Chelatococcus sp. YT9: one gene and its partner. The protein of the gene in region 1 binds, or shares a complex with, the protein of each later gene. Links are inferred from orthologs where the notes say so. Each region holds a gene or a part of one and is shown on either strand. Other genes may lie near its edges. The genes, in order: KIO76_RS17235 and trxA.

Region 1 (7,734 bases):
GCGCCAGCTCGGCTTCGAGCGTGCTCAAGAGCGTTTCGCTGCTGGCCTGTGCTGACGTCGTCTCGAAGAAATCGATGCCTTTGCGGCCATAGGCCTGCCGCTTGCTCTCGGCATGCTCGACATAGTCCGTAAACGGTGAGGTCCCATCGGCATTAAGCGCGAAATGCTCATGCACCGTATCGGACTGCGGGTAATAGAAGTCGGGATGGAGGTGGCGCACCGTGCCATCATCGTCTTCGACCGCGATCTGCCGCTCATAATCGAAGGCCACGGAATGCAGCCATAGCCAATTGACGATCTTCTGCTCCTGCAGGGATTTGACGACGGTGCCGGCAAGCGAACCGATTGTGGCAGACCCCTTCCTGAGGCGATCGGAGACATAGCGATTGTAGTCGGTTTCCGTGTCGAAGACCTCGACCGGAATGTCGGCCTTGGGATGCACCACCAACAGGTCGCTCCACATCCGCGCGAATTCCGGATCGCTCTCGACCAAGGTTTGGATGATCTCTTCGATGACCCTGGTTTCGCCGGCGGGGTGCTCGACCCAATTGGCCAGTTGGGGCGGCCGGCCCTCGACCTCCTCGATAATGCCGCGTCCCAGCGCATGAAACGTCGTGACGCGGCAAGCCAGTTCGCTTTCCTCGACCTGCAACTGCCGGGCGATCCGGGTCTTCAATTCATCGGCAGCACTCTTGTTGAAAGCCAGAAGCAGGATCTCCTCAGGCCGGTAGAGCTGCTTTTCCAGGACATAGGCAACCTTGCCGACCATGGTCGCGGACTTGCCCGAGCCCGCCGAGGCGACCAGCAAATTGTTGTCCTCGAGGCGAATGCAGGCTTCGCGTTGCTGATCGGACAGGGACCGCCCGTCGAGATCGTCGAAGAACGGCCCGAATTTTTCCAGCTCCGCGGCGACGAATGCTTCATTATAGGCTTGGCGAACGCCCGGATCCGTCAGGAAGGTGAATGACGCCGGCAGAGACGCCTTGAGCTTGACCGGCATCAACTGTGAATTCAGGAGCGGATGCGCGAGGGCCGCCGCCGCATCGCCTGGCACGCTGGCAATCGCCCGGCCAAGATCGGCCTGAGCGAGATACTGCCTGCTGCCTTCGGTGATTTTCCGAAGCCGGGCATCGACATCGTGCAAGCGGCCAGTTTCGGCGCCAATCAGGCCGAAAAGATGAGTATTGATGAAGGCGTGAAGGTCGGCGACCAATTGCGCGGCTGCTTCACCCGTCAGGCCGGACAGACCATCCGTTCTGCCGCGAGAGCGGATCTCAACGCTGTGCCACAGCAGAGCCTTGCTGGCCGAAATCGACACGATATCGAGGCAGGCAAGCTCGATATCGCCATCCTGGCGCAGCCGGATGCGCCCGGATGATTTCGGATCCAGGGTCAGCTTCCATTTTCCGGAAGCAAACAACCTTGCAAGAAAGCCGGGGCGGTATGTCTGCGCCCGGCTGGACAACAATTTGCTCAATGCCACATTCGATATGCCCGAAACATCCAGAATTCACATGGCTGATTATCAGCAACGTGTTGAGATGTTCCAAACCGGTGGCGGGCAGAGTCTTGAATGAGCGGTCATGAGCGCCGCAGGAACGACGCTCTGACTGCTAATCGATGCGGCGCACGCGCACCGCCTTGGGCATGCCCTCGACATGCATATACCGGCCGTCGATCACTACGTGCGGCCGGTATTTGTACTGATAACGATAATAGTACTGATCCTGGCGCCAGACCGTTCCATTGGCGAGCTTGACAATGGTATCGCCGCTCCAGCCCGTCCAGGCTCCTGCAATACGCGTCTGCATCGGCGTTGTTCTCCTAGTCGATTCGGCGGACGCGGATGCCGCGGCTCATGCCCTCGACATGCATGACGTTGCCGGACAGGGTCACCGACGGGCGGTAGGCGTAGCGATATTCATAATGATACTCCTCCTGGCGCCACACCGAACCGTCGGTCAGCCGGACGATGGTGTCGCCGTCCCAGCCGCTCCATTCATCCTCAACCTGTTTTCTCATCTGAGTCTCTCCTGGCGCCTCTGGCGTCACGCCGCGTTCGGCAAGCGCACGACGTCCGCGATTTCCGCGGCAATCTCTTCGACGGTGTGGGTGGCGGTGCTGCGCGCCAGTCGATCGGCGAGCGAAGCCGAGTAGCCGATCACCTCGCGTTTGGAGACGTTGTGCCAGATCGGGAGCAGGATCTGCTCGCCCGATACGGCGCGGGTGACGAGCCCGTCGAGCTCGTATTCGGGCCAGCCTTTGCCAAAGAACGCCTGCGACAGGACAACCACGCCGAAGCGGCTGCTTCCTAGGCCCCGGTCGATTTTGCGGCGAAGGCTGTCGCCGATCCGCAGTTCGAATTCGTCATACCAGACCGACAATCCTGCTTCGCGCAGTGCATTTGCCAGCGGTCGGACGACCTCGTCCTTGTCTTCGGACGCATGAGAGATGAAAACGTCGAACACTCGGCCATCGGGTGCCTCCGGGGGGCGGCGCGAGATCATCATCGGCGTCGCGGACGAGTGTGGGGACGCTGCGCAGCGGTGCCTCGTTGATCGTGGGCAGTGGGTTGAACGCCGCACCCGGGACGACCTGAACACCGGACCGCACCGATCCGCGAAGTCCCTGCATGTCGACGGCGACATGCCAGGTGCCGGAATGCGGTACCGGCAGCCGCACCGGAGAACGTTTGGCGAGTCCGCCGACGTAGCGATGCTGGCGCCCGGACTTGTAGCTGTTGAAGTTCGAACCATCCATGAGGCGGACGTTGGCCGCGCTGCCGCTGAGCGTCACCACGACGACACTGCCTCGTTCGACGTGTCCCAGATTGTAATGCGTGAAATTCATCGAGCTCTCCCGAGTACCGGCGTCCAGCTGACCGAAGAGCAGACTATCCGGGGCGCGGTGAGCCATCGCGAATCGTCTGTCTCTCAGGACAGATTCGCATGATAGGGTGACAAAATCTGGCACCGACGGCGGTCGCCAGAGCAGTCCCATGTGTCCCGACGCATAGCTGTACAATCGACAGCTATCATGTGGGTGCACACAGGGACTGGTGCCCTGCGACCTTTTCCGATATCCATCATCTCAATGATTCTTGAAACATTGAGATGAATATGGACGAGAAGCAGGCTCTCACGGCGTTTGCCGCGCTTTCGCAGGAGACAAGGCTACGTATCGTTCGGCTTCTTGTGACGGCCGGGCCCGAGGGAATGGCCGCAGGCGCCATCGGCGAAGCAGTGGACGGCGCGTCCTCCTCGCGCATGTCCTTTCACCTGAGCCATCTCGAACAGGCCGGGCTTGTCGAATCCCGGCGTGCCGGACGCTCCATCATCTACACCGCTGCACTCGGGGCGCTCTCGGGCCTCGTCGAATTCCTCATGCGCGACTGCTGCCAGGGCCACCCGGAAGTGTGCAACCCGGCCATGGCCGCGTTGTCACGTTGTTGCGAACCGACGAAAGCCGCCGCCCATGCCTGAAGCAACCCACCCCGATCGCATTTTCAATGTTCTGTTTCTGTGCACCGGTAACTCGGCGCGCTCGATCCTGGCCGAAAGCATCCTGAACAAGGATGGCGCGGGTCGCTTTCGCGCCTTTTCCGCCGGCAGTCAGCCCAAGGGAGACGTCCATCCTCTCGCGTTGAAGGTCCTGAAAAGCTTTGACTATCCCGACGGTGGATTGCGCTCAAAGAGCTGGGAAGAGTTCGCTGCGCCTGATGCGCCGGCCATGGATTTCGTGTTTACGGTCTGCGACAGCGCGGCCGGTGAAGCCTGTCCGGTCTGGCCGGGTCAGCCGATGACTGCGCACTGGGGCATCGAAGATCCCGCCGCGGTGGAAGGCTCCGAAATCGAACAGGAAGCCGCTTTCGTTGCGGCCCTTCGTTACCTCAAGAACCGCATCTCCATCTTTACCGCACTACCCGTAGCCAGCCTCGACAAGGCATCCTTGCGCGCCAAGCTCGTGGAGATCGGGCAATCGGACGGGGCGTCCTCGCCCCGCAACAGCGCCGCGTGAGGTCAGCCATGGACATCATCATCTATCACAACCCCGACTGCGGCACTTCGCGCAACACGCTGGCGATGATCCGCAATGCCGGTATCGAACCTCACGTCATCGAATATCTCAAGACGCCGCCGTCAGGGGCGATGCTCGCCCGGCTCATCCAGCGCATGGGCATTCCCGTGCGCGCCCTGCTGCGCGAAAAGGGAACGCCTTATGGGGAGCTTGGTCTTGGCGATCCGGCGCTGACCGACGACCAGCTTTTCGACGCCATGATGGCGCATCCGGTCCTCATCAATCGACCAATTGTCGTCACACCCAAGGGCGTGAAACTCTGCCGGCCCTCGGAAGAGGTGCTCGACCTGCTGCCGCCGCAGCAAGGCGAATTCATCAAGGAAGATGGCGAGCGCGTCATTGACGAGCACGGTCGCCGCGTGGCGAGCGCATAAGGGAAATCCATGTCCACATTCGAACGCTATCTGACCCTGTGGGTCGCGGTTTGCATTGTCCTTGGCATTGCACTTGGCCATTTTGTGCCGGGCGTGTTCCAGGCCATTGGCGCAGCCGAAATCGCCAACGTCAATTTGCCGGTGGCTGGGCTGATCTGGCTGATGGTTATACCGATGCTGCTCAAGATCGACTTCACCGCGCTCGGCGAAGTTGGCCGACACTGGCGGGGCATTGGCGTGACGCTGTTCATCAACTGGGCGATCAAGCCCTTCTCGATGGCCTTGCTCGGCTGGCTGTTCATCGGCTGGCTTTTCCGGCCCTATCTGCCGGCGGGCCAGATCGACAGCTATATTGCTGGCCTCATCATCCTCGCCGCCGCGCCTTGCACGGCGATGGTATTCGTCTGGTCGCACCTGACCAAGGGTGAGCCGCATTTCACGCTCTCCCAGGTCGCACTCAACGACGCGATCATGGTGGTGGCCTTCGCGCCGATCGTTGGTTTGCTGCTCGGCCTGTCGGCGATCACCGTACCATGGGGCACGCTCGTCCTATCGGTTGTGCTTTATATCGTGATCCCGGTGATCATCGCCCAAATTCTGCGCCGACGCCTCTTGGCAACCGGCGGACAAGCCGCGCTCGATCGGCTGCTCGCCAGGCTAAGCCCGGTCTCGCTGACGGCGCTGCTGGTGACACTGGTGCTGTTATTCGGGTTTCAGGGCGAACAGATCATCGCCCAGCCCATGGTCATCGGGTTGCTCGCTGTGCCGATCCTGATCCAGGTCTATTTCAATTCCGGACTGGCCTATCTGCTCAATCGGATCTCGGGGGAACAGCATAGCGTTGCCGGCCCCTCGGCGCTGATCGGCGCGTCCAACTTCTTCGAGCTGGCGGTTGCCGCCGCCATCAGCCTGTTCGGCTTCCATTCCGGCGCAGCGCTCGCCACCGTCGTCGGCGTGCTGATCGAGGTCCCGGTCATGCTCTCGGTCGTGTGGATCGTGAACCGCTCGAAAGGTTGGTACGAGCGGGGCAGCAAGACCGCGACTGTCGCGGAGGCGAACCACTCATGCTGAACGCTCTACCCAATATCGATCCCGGTTGCATCGCTGTTCCCGATACTGACCGGCTGCGGGCATCGCCTTCGGCGCATCGGCCGCGCATCCTGCTGCTTTATGGCTCGCTGCGCGAGCGCTCCTATAGCCGGTTTCTGGCGCAGGAGGCCGAACGACTGTTGAATGCCTTCGGCGCTGAAACACGCATCTTCGATCCGTCCGGCCTGCCATTGCCGGATGGAGCCGAGGTCGGTCACCCGAAAGTGCAGGAGCTGCGTGAGCTGTCGCTTTGGTCGGAGGGGCAGGTCTGGACGAGTCCGGAGCGGCACGGCGCGATGAGCGCGGTGATGAAGGCGCAGATCGACTGGATACCCCTTTCGGTCGGGGCCGTCCGGCCGACGCAGGGCCGAACACTGGCCGTCATGCAAGTATCGGGCGGCTCCCAGAGCTTCAACGCCGTCAATCAGATGCGGGTACTCGGTCGATGGATGCGCATGGTGACGATCCCCAATCAGTCATCCGTCGCCAAGGCGTTCCAGCAATTCGACGAGTCTGGCCGCATGAAACCGTCCTCCTACTATGATCGCGTGGTCGACGTGATGGAGGAGCTGGTCAAGTTCACGCTGCTCACACGGGATGTCTCGGTCTATCTCACCGATCGCTATTCGGAGCGCAGGGAGAGCGGGGAGGCTATGATGCGCCGCGTGAACCTGTCGGCGGCGACCTGACGCGTCATCCGATTGTACCCATCGTCACATAATCAACGGCGGCAATGTCCGTGCATATGAGAATTTCTGAATGGATCATGGCCGGCAACAACCACAAGGTAGCGTCTCCGAGGTTTTTCGCGTCTTTCTGAAGCTTGGCCTGACATCCTTCGGTGGCCCCATCGCCCATCTCGGCTATTTTCGTGATGAGGTGGTGACGCGCCGCAAGTGGCTCGGTGAGAGCGCCTATGCCGATCTGGTGGCATTGTGCCAGTTCCTGCCCGGCCCGGCCTCCAGCCAGGTCGGCTTCGCGCTCGGCCTCATGCGGGCTGGCTGGGGCGGGGCGGTCGCTGCCTTCCTCGCCTTCACGCTGCCGTCTGCGCTGCTCTTGTTTATCCTCGCCCTGACGGCAGCGCGGGTTGAAAGTCCCGTAGGCCTGGGCGTCCTGCACGGGCTGAGGATCGTTGCCGTCGCCATCGTGGCGCAGGCAGTCTGGGGTATGGCGCGCAATCTTTGTCCCGACAGGGAGCGCGCGACCATAGCGGTGGCGGCCGTAATCCTGCTGGCATTTACCCCAGGCGCTCTCGGGATGATGGGCGCAATCTTTTTAGGAGCCGTTGTCGGGCATGGCCTTGGTAAGGGACAAGAAGCGACCGGCACGCATTTGCCCGTGCCAGTCTCGCGGCGAGCGGGGATGACTGCGCTGGCGCTGTTCGCCTTGCTCCTGGTTGGGCTGCCGGCTCTGGCCGAGCTCGGCCAGGGATTTGCGCTGACCGACAGTTTCTATCGCGCCGGCTCTCTGGTCTTTGGCGGCGGCCATGTTGTGCTGCCGCTATTGCAAGCCGAAACGGTCGTACCGGGTTGGGTAAGCGAGGATGCGTTCCTAGCTGGCTATGGCGCAGCGCAGGCGGTGCCCGGACCGCTGTTCACCTTTGCCGCCTGGCTGGGCGCAGTCATGGGACCTGAGCCGAATGGTGTTACCGGTGCTGTGATCGCACTTCTGGCGCTGTTTCTGCCGGGCTTCCTGATCCTGATTGGCGCACTGCCCTTCTGGGACCAGTTTCGGCGCAAGGCATGGGCGCAATCGGCCATGCAGGGCGCCAATGCGGCGGTCGTGGGCATTCTCGGCGCAGCACTCTATTCACCCGTCTTCACCAGCGCCCTCAGCGGGATGCCCGACTTTGCGCTGGCCCTCACCTGTTTCGTCGCGCTGACAGCGTGGAAAGCCCCACCTTGGGCGGTCGTCCTTCTGGCCGCAGCAGGTGGCGTTGCGTTGGGCTTGATGGTGTAAGCGCGCGCATCCGGCCACTGGCGCATCTTTCATGCTGCACGCCGCGCTATCTTTCTGCGGTAGGCGTGGCGTGGGACCGGTTGGCCCGCGACCGGATTGCTTGCCGGCGGCGAGGTTGGTGTCCTTTCCTTGGCGCGAATAGGATCGCGGAGGAGGCGCAGGCCGTTCAGCACCACAAGCACTGTGCCGCCTTCATGGCCGATGACAGCCAGCGGCAGCGGCAATTCGAAGAACA
Region 2 (7,572 bases), 2.2 Mb from region 1 along the record:
GGAGCTCGCGGATCTCGCCCCTGAGGTCGCCGCCCGCGCAATTTTTCTTGCGGAGGCGCTGCGTCCTGCCGAGACGACCCATGTTTGGGCAGAGCATCGAAGGGGAACCGACGATCTCTTCGCCAGAGACTTCGCCGCCACCACGGACGCCGCCCTTGCAGGCTTGATCCTCGTGGAGGCGCCGGACGAGCGCTCGGAGGCGCTGGCCGCGGCCCTCGCCATGCGCGAGACGCTGGAGACGCCGGGCGCGACGGTCGCGCTCGTCACCCCGGACCGTATGCTGGCGGAACGCACTATCGCCGAGCTCGCCCGGTGGGATATCGCGGTAGAGGATTCGGCCGGACTCCCGCTGAGCCGAACCCGCGCGGGAAGCCTTGCCCAGCTCGTCGCGGACGCGGCGCTTGCCGACTGCGCGGCACCACAGCTGCTGGCGCTTCTCAACCATCCCGACGCGACTTTCGGACAGAGCTTCGCGACGGCACGCCAAGTGGCGGCGGAGCTCGAAATCGGGCTGCTGCGCGGTCCGGAGGCACCACCTGGTATCGCCGGTTTGAAGGCCATTCTTCCCGAACGTCAGAGGGAAGCGGCGAGCCGTCGCAGCCCGCGCCCCTTGCGGCGCCTCGGCCCAGCCGCGTGGAACAGGGTGGCAGCGCTGCTTGACGCGCTCCAGGCCGCCTTCGCGCCGCTCGAGCGACAGATTCTCGCGGATGGTCAGGTCGATCTCGTCGCCATGGCCTCAGCGCACGACGAGGTGTTGCGCGCGGTTTCAGCACGCACGTCGGATGAGGATTGGGACCCGCCGCGGGCAGATGGCTGGGGTGATCTCGCCAGCCTGTTCGACGATCTCGCGGTCGTGCAGTCCGCCGAACTCATCGGCCGCCCCGGGGATTATCCCGCGTTCTTTGCAGGGCTTCTCGCGGAGCGCGTGCTGCGCCGGGGCGAGGCGGCCCATCGGCGCGCCAAGGTCTTCGGCCTGCTGGAGGCTCGTCTCCTGACCGCTGACAGGATCGTGCTGGGTGGCCTCGACGAAGGCATCTGGCCGCCGGCCGTCCGGACGGACGCCTTCCTCAATCGGCCCATGCGCACCGCGCTGGGCATGAGTCCGCCGGAGCGGCGCATCGGCCAGACTGCCCATGACTTCGTCGAGGCGCTCGGCACGCGTGATGCCGTCATCACCCGCTCGCTCAAGCGCGAGGGAGCGCCGACCGTGCCGTCGCGTTTCCTGCAGCGCATGAAGGCGCTGGCGGGGAGCGAAGCCTGGGAGGCGGTTCGTGCGCGGGGCCGCGCCATCCTCGCCTGGGCCGAGGCCATCGATCGGGTGCCCGCTGAGCCGCCCTTGCGCCGGCCAATGCCGAAGCCGCCGCTCCACCTCATACCGCGCTCCCTCAGTGTCACTGAGGTGGAGACGCTGGTGCGCGATCCCTATGCCATCTACGCCCGGCATGTGTTGAAGCTCGACCCGCTGGACGGGCTTGCGGTGCCGCCGGGCGCCGCGGACCGAGGCAATCTCGTCCATGAGGCGCTCGGCCGTTTCGCCCTGGCCTATCCGGCGGCGCTTCCGGCCGATGCGCTCGCCGCCCTCACGGCGATCGGTCGCGAGGTCTTCGCTCCGTATGGCGCCTACCCCGATGTCATGGCCCTGTGGTGGCCGCGCTTCCTCAGGCTGGCGGAGGCGTATGTGGCCTGGGAGGCCGCCCGTCGGCCGGGGCTGGCGCGGCTTCACGCCGAGATTTCCGGGGGGCTCGATCTGGTGCTCGCGGACGGGTCGAGCTTCGCCCTGCGCGGGCGGGCCGACCGCGTCGAGGAAAGCAGCGACCGTGCCGTCATCGTCGACTTCAAGACGGGTCAGGTGCCGACACCCAAGCAGATCTTCGCAGGCTTCGCGCCGCAGATGACGCTGGAAGCCGCGATGCTGGTGGCCGGCGGTTTCAAGGGCCCGGCGCCGATGCCCGCGGACCGGATTGACCTTCTGTATGTTGGCGCCAGCGGCGGCAAGGAGCCTCTCAAGCCTCGACCCGTGCAACCGGAGCGAGGCGAGACCCGGAGCGTCGCCGATCTCGTCGCAGAGCACCCCACCCGACTGGCGCAGCTCCTGTCACGCTATTGCCGAGGCGAGATCGGTTTCGCGTCGCGTCCCTTTGCGGAATATGCCAAGCGCGAAGGGGTCTATGACCATCTGGCGCGGGTGCGCGAATGGTCCATCGGCGGCGACGACGGAGGCGGCGAATGAACGCTCCGCCATCATCCACCCGGGTGTCCTCTGCCGATGAGGTGATCGGCCGGGTCATCGCCCAGCAGCACCGGGCCGCCGATCCCGCCGCCTCCGCCTGGGTGTCGGCTAACGCGGGTTCCGGCAAGACCACCGTGCTTGCCAACCGGGTGCTTCGGCTCCTGCTCGCCGGCGCGGAGCCCGGCCGCATCCTTTGCCTCACCTTCACCAAGGCCGCCGCGGCCAATATGTCGAACCGCGTGTTCGACGATCTCGGCCGGTGGGTGGCGCTGGATGACGCTGCGCTCGATGCCGCCTTGCTCCGCCTCACCGGCAAGCCTTCGACCGCCGATCTCCGCTCTGTCGCCCGCCGGCTCTTCGCCCGCGCCATCGAAACGCCGGGCGGGCTTAAGATCGAGACCATTCACGCCTTCTGTGAGCGCGTGCTGCATCTTTTCCCCTTCGAGGCGAATGTCCCGGCGCGCTTTGAGGTGCTGGACGACACGGACGCGGCCGATCTCCTCGCTCGGGCACGCGTTGCCGTGATCAGCGATGCCATCGCCGGTCGCGCGCCCGCGCTCGAGACTGCGCTGTCCCGGCTGGTGGAGGAGGCGGGCGACGTCACCATCGACAAGGCCCTTGCTGAGGCATTGCGCGCCAAAGCCTTGCTGCGGCAGGGTGTTTCGAGCTCGGGCGGCGTCGCGATCGAGTCCATCAAGGAGGCGCTCGGGCTCGCGCCCAACGACGATCGCGCCGGCGTCGAATGGGCGATCCTGGGCGAGGGCATCCCCGAGGCCGAGTGGCCCGACATCATCGCGGCACTCGCCGCGGGGCAGAAGACGGACAGGGATCTCGCCGATTGCCTCGGTAGCGCGCTCGCCGCGACGAACCAGGCGGACAAGCTTGCCGCCTATCAATCGCTGTTCTTTACCAAGGCTGGAGAGCCGCGTTCTGATAGTCGCTTCGGCACGAAAGCCATCGATCCAGTCCTGATCCAGCAGCTCCGCGACGAGCGTGATCGGCTCTGCGGGTTGTCCGGACGGCTCAGGGCGGTGCTCGCCGTCGAGCGCACGGCCGCCCTGCTGACGCTGGCAAGTGCTGTCTTCAAGCGTGTCGAGGCCCTCAAGAACGCGCGCGGGGCGTTGGATTTCGACGATCTCATCGGACGGACGGTCGATCTCTTCGCTCGCCATGAGGCGGCCTGGGTGCTGTACAAGCTGGACGCCGGCATCGACCACATCCTGGTCGACGAGGCGCAGGACACAAGTCCGGCGCAATGGCGCATCCTCAAGGCGCTCGCGGAGGAATTCACCGCCGGCGAGAGCGCCGCGCTGACGCAGCGGACGCTGTTCGCGGTCGGTGATCCCAAGCAGTCTATCTACGGCTTCCAGGGCGCGGCGCCGCGCGAGTTCGATGGCAGCGGGCGTTATTTCCGTCAGCGCGTCGAGGCTGCCGGCCAAGCCTTTGAGGATGTGCGCCTGACCGTATCCTTCCGCTCGGCGCCAGAGGTGCTGAAGGCGGTTGATGCGGTCTTTGCCGATCCCCAGCATTTCCAGGGGCTGTCGTTCGATGACCTCGCCGTCGGCACGGTGCATGAGAGCGCCCGGCCGCAGCTCGCGGGCCTTGTCGAGTTCTGGGAGACCGAGCGCCCCACAGAAGTGGTCGATTCAGAGGCCTGGACGCTGCCGGTCGATGAGCTCGAAGAAGGGTCACCCCAGGTGCGGCTGGCGCGGCGTATCGCGCGCGCCGTGAAGCACTGGACCGGAAAGGGCGACGACGGCCGGCACTTCTCACCCGGCGATATCCTCATCCTCGTGCGCAAGCGCGGAGGGTTCTACGAATCTCTGATCCGCGCGCTGAAGGACACCGGTCTGCCGGTCGCGGGCGCAGACCGGCTCAAGGTCACCGAGCACATCGCGGTGCGCGATCTCGTCGCCGCCGGCCGCGCGGCTTTGTTGCCAGCAGACGACCTGACGCTCGCAGCGCTCCTGAAATCCCCTCTCGTCGGCTTGGACGACGATGATCTCATGCGGATCGCCGCTGAGCGGCCCGAGGATGGCTCGCTCGATCACGCCCTGGCGCTGGCGGCGGAAGCCGGCGATATCAGGGCCGCGCGCACCGTCGCGCTGCTGGCGGAGTGGCGGCAGCGGGCGCGCCGGGGCGGCCCCTTCGCCTTCTACGCTCATCTTATCGGGCCTGGTGGCGGACGCCGCCGGCTGGTGGCGCGTCTCGGCGCAGAGGCGGGCGACGCTATCGACGAATTCATGGCCGCAGCGCTCGGCCATGAGCGGCGGCAGGCGCCCTCCCTGGCCGCCTTCCTCATCGCTTTCGGCGAGGCTGAGCGCGAGGTGAAGCGCGACCTCGAAGACGGTCATGATGAGATCCGCGTCATGACCGTGCACGGCGCCAAGGGGCTGGAAGCACCCGTTGTCATCCTCGCCGACGGTTGCGACGTCCCCAGTGGGCGCACCGATCCGAAGCTTTTCGCCATCGCCGGCCGCGATGGCCTTGCCTTGCCGATCTGGTCTCCCAGGAGCGAGCTCGATCCCCCGCCGGTCGCGGACGTACGTGACAGATTGCGGCGCGAGGCGGAGGAGGAGCACAACCGTCTGCTCTATGTGGCGATGACTCGGGCCAAGGAGCGGCTGGTGGTCGCGTCCTACACGAGCCTTGGCCGTGACACGAAGACCGGTGATTACAAACCGTTGCCGGACAAGAGCTGGCCGGCAATGATCCGCAAGGGACTTGAGGCCGGCGCATACGGGCTGGTTCAGGCCCGGGCCCCCCACGGCAACGGCACCGTATGGCGTTGGCGAGATCCGGCGCGGGTGGCGAGCCCCTCCCAGACCCCGAACGTCACCTCGTCCGCTTCGCCGACCCTGCCCGCCTGGCTCGATCGCGCTCTGCCGCCCGAAGCGGAGGCGAGACCCCCTCTCAGGCCATCGAGCGCCCTCGGCGCGGCTGATCAGCTTCCGGAGGCCGCAAGTCTTTCCTCCGCCCCCCTTGGCGGAGCCTTGGGCTTGCCGCTGCCGCGTTCACGGCGGGATGAGGACGCCCGCCGCGTTGCCCGGCTTGGCGGCGACTTCCTGCACAGGCTCCTGCAGCATCTACCAGAAGGCTTCAGCCGTGGCGGTGAGAATGCGGCGCGGGAAATCGCGAAGCTTCTGGAGGTACGCGCGGCAGGGCTCGATGCGGTAAGGCGAGAGGCCATTCTCGCTGATGCGCTGGCGGTGCTCGTCCGGCCGGACCTCGCGGCCCTGTTCGGTCCGTCAAGTCGCGCTGAAGTGCCGATCGCCGGCTCGATAATTATCGATGGTGAGACTGTGCCCGTCTCGGGCCAAATCGACCGTCTGGCCGTGACCGACGACGCAGTCCATGTCGCCGATTTCAAGACGAGTCACTGGCCGCCCGCAACGCTTGAGGCGGCTCCACCGGGCCATCTCGCGCAGCTTGCGGTGTATGCGGCCTTGCTCGCGGAGGTTTATCCCGATCGGCCCATCCGCGCCTTCCTCGTCTATACGCGAGGGCCACGGGTGTTCGCCGTGCCGCCGGAGGCGCTCGAGGCTGCACTCATGCTTGTCAAGCAGGCGTGACTTGTGCTGCCTGCTCCTTGACCCACCCCGGGACGCTTCTTACGTTCCTCATCCAACGGACGGCCATGGGCTCTCCCGTGCAGCCTGCCACCACGAAAGGTTTTTTCATCATGGCGACCATCAAGGCAACCGATGCGAGTTTCGAGGCCGACGTCCTGAAGGCCGGCGAGCCGGTGGTTGTGGACTTCTGGGCGGAATGGTGCGGCCCCTGCAAGATGATCGGCCCGGCCCTTGAGGAGATTTCCACGGAGCTCGCCGGCAAGGTCAAAGTCGTGAAAGTGAATGTGGATGAGAACCCGGCGACCGCCGCGCAGTTTGGCATCCGTTCCATCCCGACGCTGCTCCTCTTCAAGGACGGCAAGCTCGCCGGCCAAAAGGTCGGCGCGGCGCCAAAGAGCGCCCTCTCGGACTGGATCTCCGGTTCGGTCTGATTCGATCCGGCGCCTGCGGCGCCGCGTTTTTCGAGAGAGTGAAAGAAAGCCCGGCGCTCTCGCGGAGCCGGGCTTTTTTATTGACGCAGTCCGTGTGGCAAGCAGGGTGACACGCACAGGACCGCCGGCGCTGATCCCTTCCCTTCAGGGGAGGGGGCGCCGCAGACGCCGGGTGGGGCTGCGCCGGGACTGATCCGTCCGGAAGATGGCAGCAACAGTTTATTGCCAGCGGAGCACCATTCCCGGCCTCGTCACTCCACCCGACCTCGCTGGCGCGAGCCCCCTAAGGGAAGGGATCGCTGTGGCAGTTTGCCACTCGCTGCGCATCAGCGGCGAGGAAACGCGGGGTGGTTTCCGCTGCAATCCGGCGGACGCTCAGGTCGGCGGAGTTCCGTTCGCCGCCAGCACTTCGCCAGCGAAATAGAGCGACCCCGTGATCAGGATGCGGGGAGGATGCTCCCAATCCTGGTGTCTGAGGGAGGTAAGCGCAGCCTCGACACTGGCATGAGCCGACGTGACGAAGCCGAGCTCCTGGGCGATTTCGGCGATTTCCTCGGCGGAGCGCGCCGCGAGCTGCGTCGTCATCGACACCGCCAGCAGCTCGCGGGCAAGGCCAGCGAAGGGGGAAAGGAAGCCGACCGCATCCTTGGTGCCGAGCATACCGACGATGAGCACGAGAGGCGCGGGCCTGCTCTCTTCCATGTCAGCCATGGCGCTGGCGACGGCGCGGCCTCCATCCGGGTTGTGCCCCCCGTCGAGCCAGATTTCAGCGCCGTCAGGCGCATGCCCGATGAGATCGCCGCGTGTCAGGCGCTGCATCCGTGCTGGCCAGTCCGCGGTTTTGACTCCCGCCTCATACGCGGTGACCGGTAGACGATCGAAGCCGCCGGTTCGCAGCGCCGCGATCGCGGTGCCCGCATTGATATGCTGGTGGCGGCCAGTCAGGCGAGGCAGCGGTAGATCGAGGAGGCCGCGCTCGTCCTGATAGACGAGGCGCCCGCCTTCCTCATGCACGGAAAAATCCTGTTCGCCGATGATCAGCGGCGCCCCGATGCGCTCGGCTCGAGCTTCCAGCACGGCTGAGGCCTCTGGATCCTGCGGCGCGAGGACCGCGGGCACGCCGCGCTTGAAAATCCCGGCCTTGGCCGCGGCGACACTGGTGATGCGGTTGCCCAGATATTCAGGATGGTCCAGTGAGACGGGCGTCACCACCGTCACCAGCGGCTCCGAGATAACGTTGGTGGCATCGGCCTCACCGCCGAGCCCCACTTCGAGAAGGAGGACGTCAGCCGGATTTTCCGCAAACAGCAGAAACGCCGCAGCTGTCGTGATCTCGAAG

What was found.
Region 2: the proteins of KIO76_RS17235 (region 1) and trxA are in contact, whole or in part, in an NMR structure (PDB 2IPA), measured with the Bacillus subtilis proteins. The link is inferred for Chelatococcus sp. YT9 from one-to-one orthologs.

The regions. Positions count from the first base shown.
Region 1 is NZ_JAHBRW010000001.1:3,735,941-3,743,674, forward strand. What follows is about bases 2,315-5,245. They hold KIO76_RS17235 (arsenate reductase ArsC), read left to right. Parts: upstream 2,315-3,474; coding sequence 3,475-4,017; downstream 4,018-5,245. Other genes in these bases: KIO76_RS31080 (toll/interleukin-1 receptor domain-containing protein), read right to left, coding at 2,315-2,468; KIO76_RS31620 (DUF1883 domain-containing protein), read right to left, coding at 2,368-3,000; KIO76_RS17230 (ArsR/SmtB family transcription factor), read left to right, coding at 3,120-3,482; arsC (arsenate reductase (glutaredoxin)), read left to right, coding at 4,026-4,451; arsB (ACR3 family arsenite efflux transporter), read left to right, coding at 4,461-5,245. In the rest of the region: KIO76_RS17205 (UvrD-helicase domain-containing protein), read right to left, coding at 1-1,477; KIO76_RS17210 (hypothetical protein), read right to left, coding at 1,614-1,811; KIO76_RS17215 (hypothetical protein), read right to left, coding at 1,825-2,022; more of KIO76_RS31080, read right to left, coding at 2,049-2,314; more of arsB, read left to right, coding at 5,246-5,522; arsenical resistance protein ArsH, read left to right, coding at 5,516-6,229; chrA (chromate efflux transporter), read left to right, coding at 6,300-7,499; KIO76_RS17260 (heavy metal translocating P-type ATPase), read right to left, coding at 7,529-7,734. UniProt on the Bacillus subtilis protein: Catalyzes the reduction of arsenate [As(V)] to arsenite [As(III)]. In vitro, can dephosphorylate para-nitrophenyl phosphate (pNPP).
Region 2 is NZ_JAHBRW010000001.1:1,508,979-1,516,550, forward strand. The notes cover bases 4,804-7,572. They hold trxA (thioredoxin), read left to right. Parts: upstream 4,804-5,912; coding sequence 5,913-6,233; downstream 6,234-7,572. Other genes in these bases: addA (double-strand break repair helicase AddA), read left to right, coding at 4,804-5,802; KIO76_RS06825 (bifunctional folylpolyglutamate synthase/dihydrofolate synthase), read right to left, coding at 6,609-7,572. Outside these bases: double-strand break repair protein AddB, read left to right, coding at 1-2,230; more of addA, read left to right, coding at 2,227-4,803. UniProt on the Bacillus subtilis protein: Participates in various redox reactions through the reversible oxidation of its active center dithiol to a disulfide and catalyzes dithiol-disulfide exchange reactions.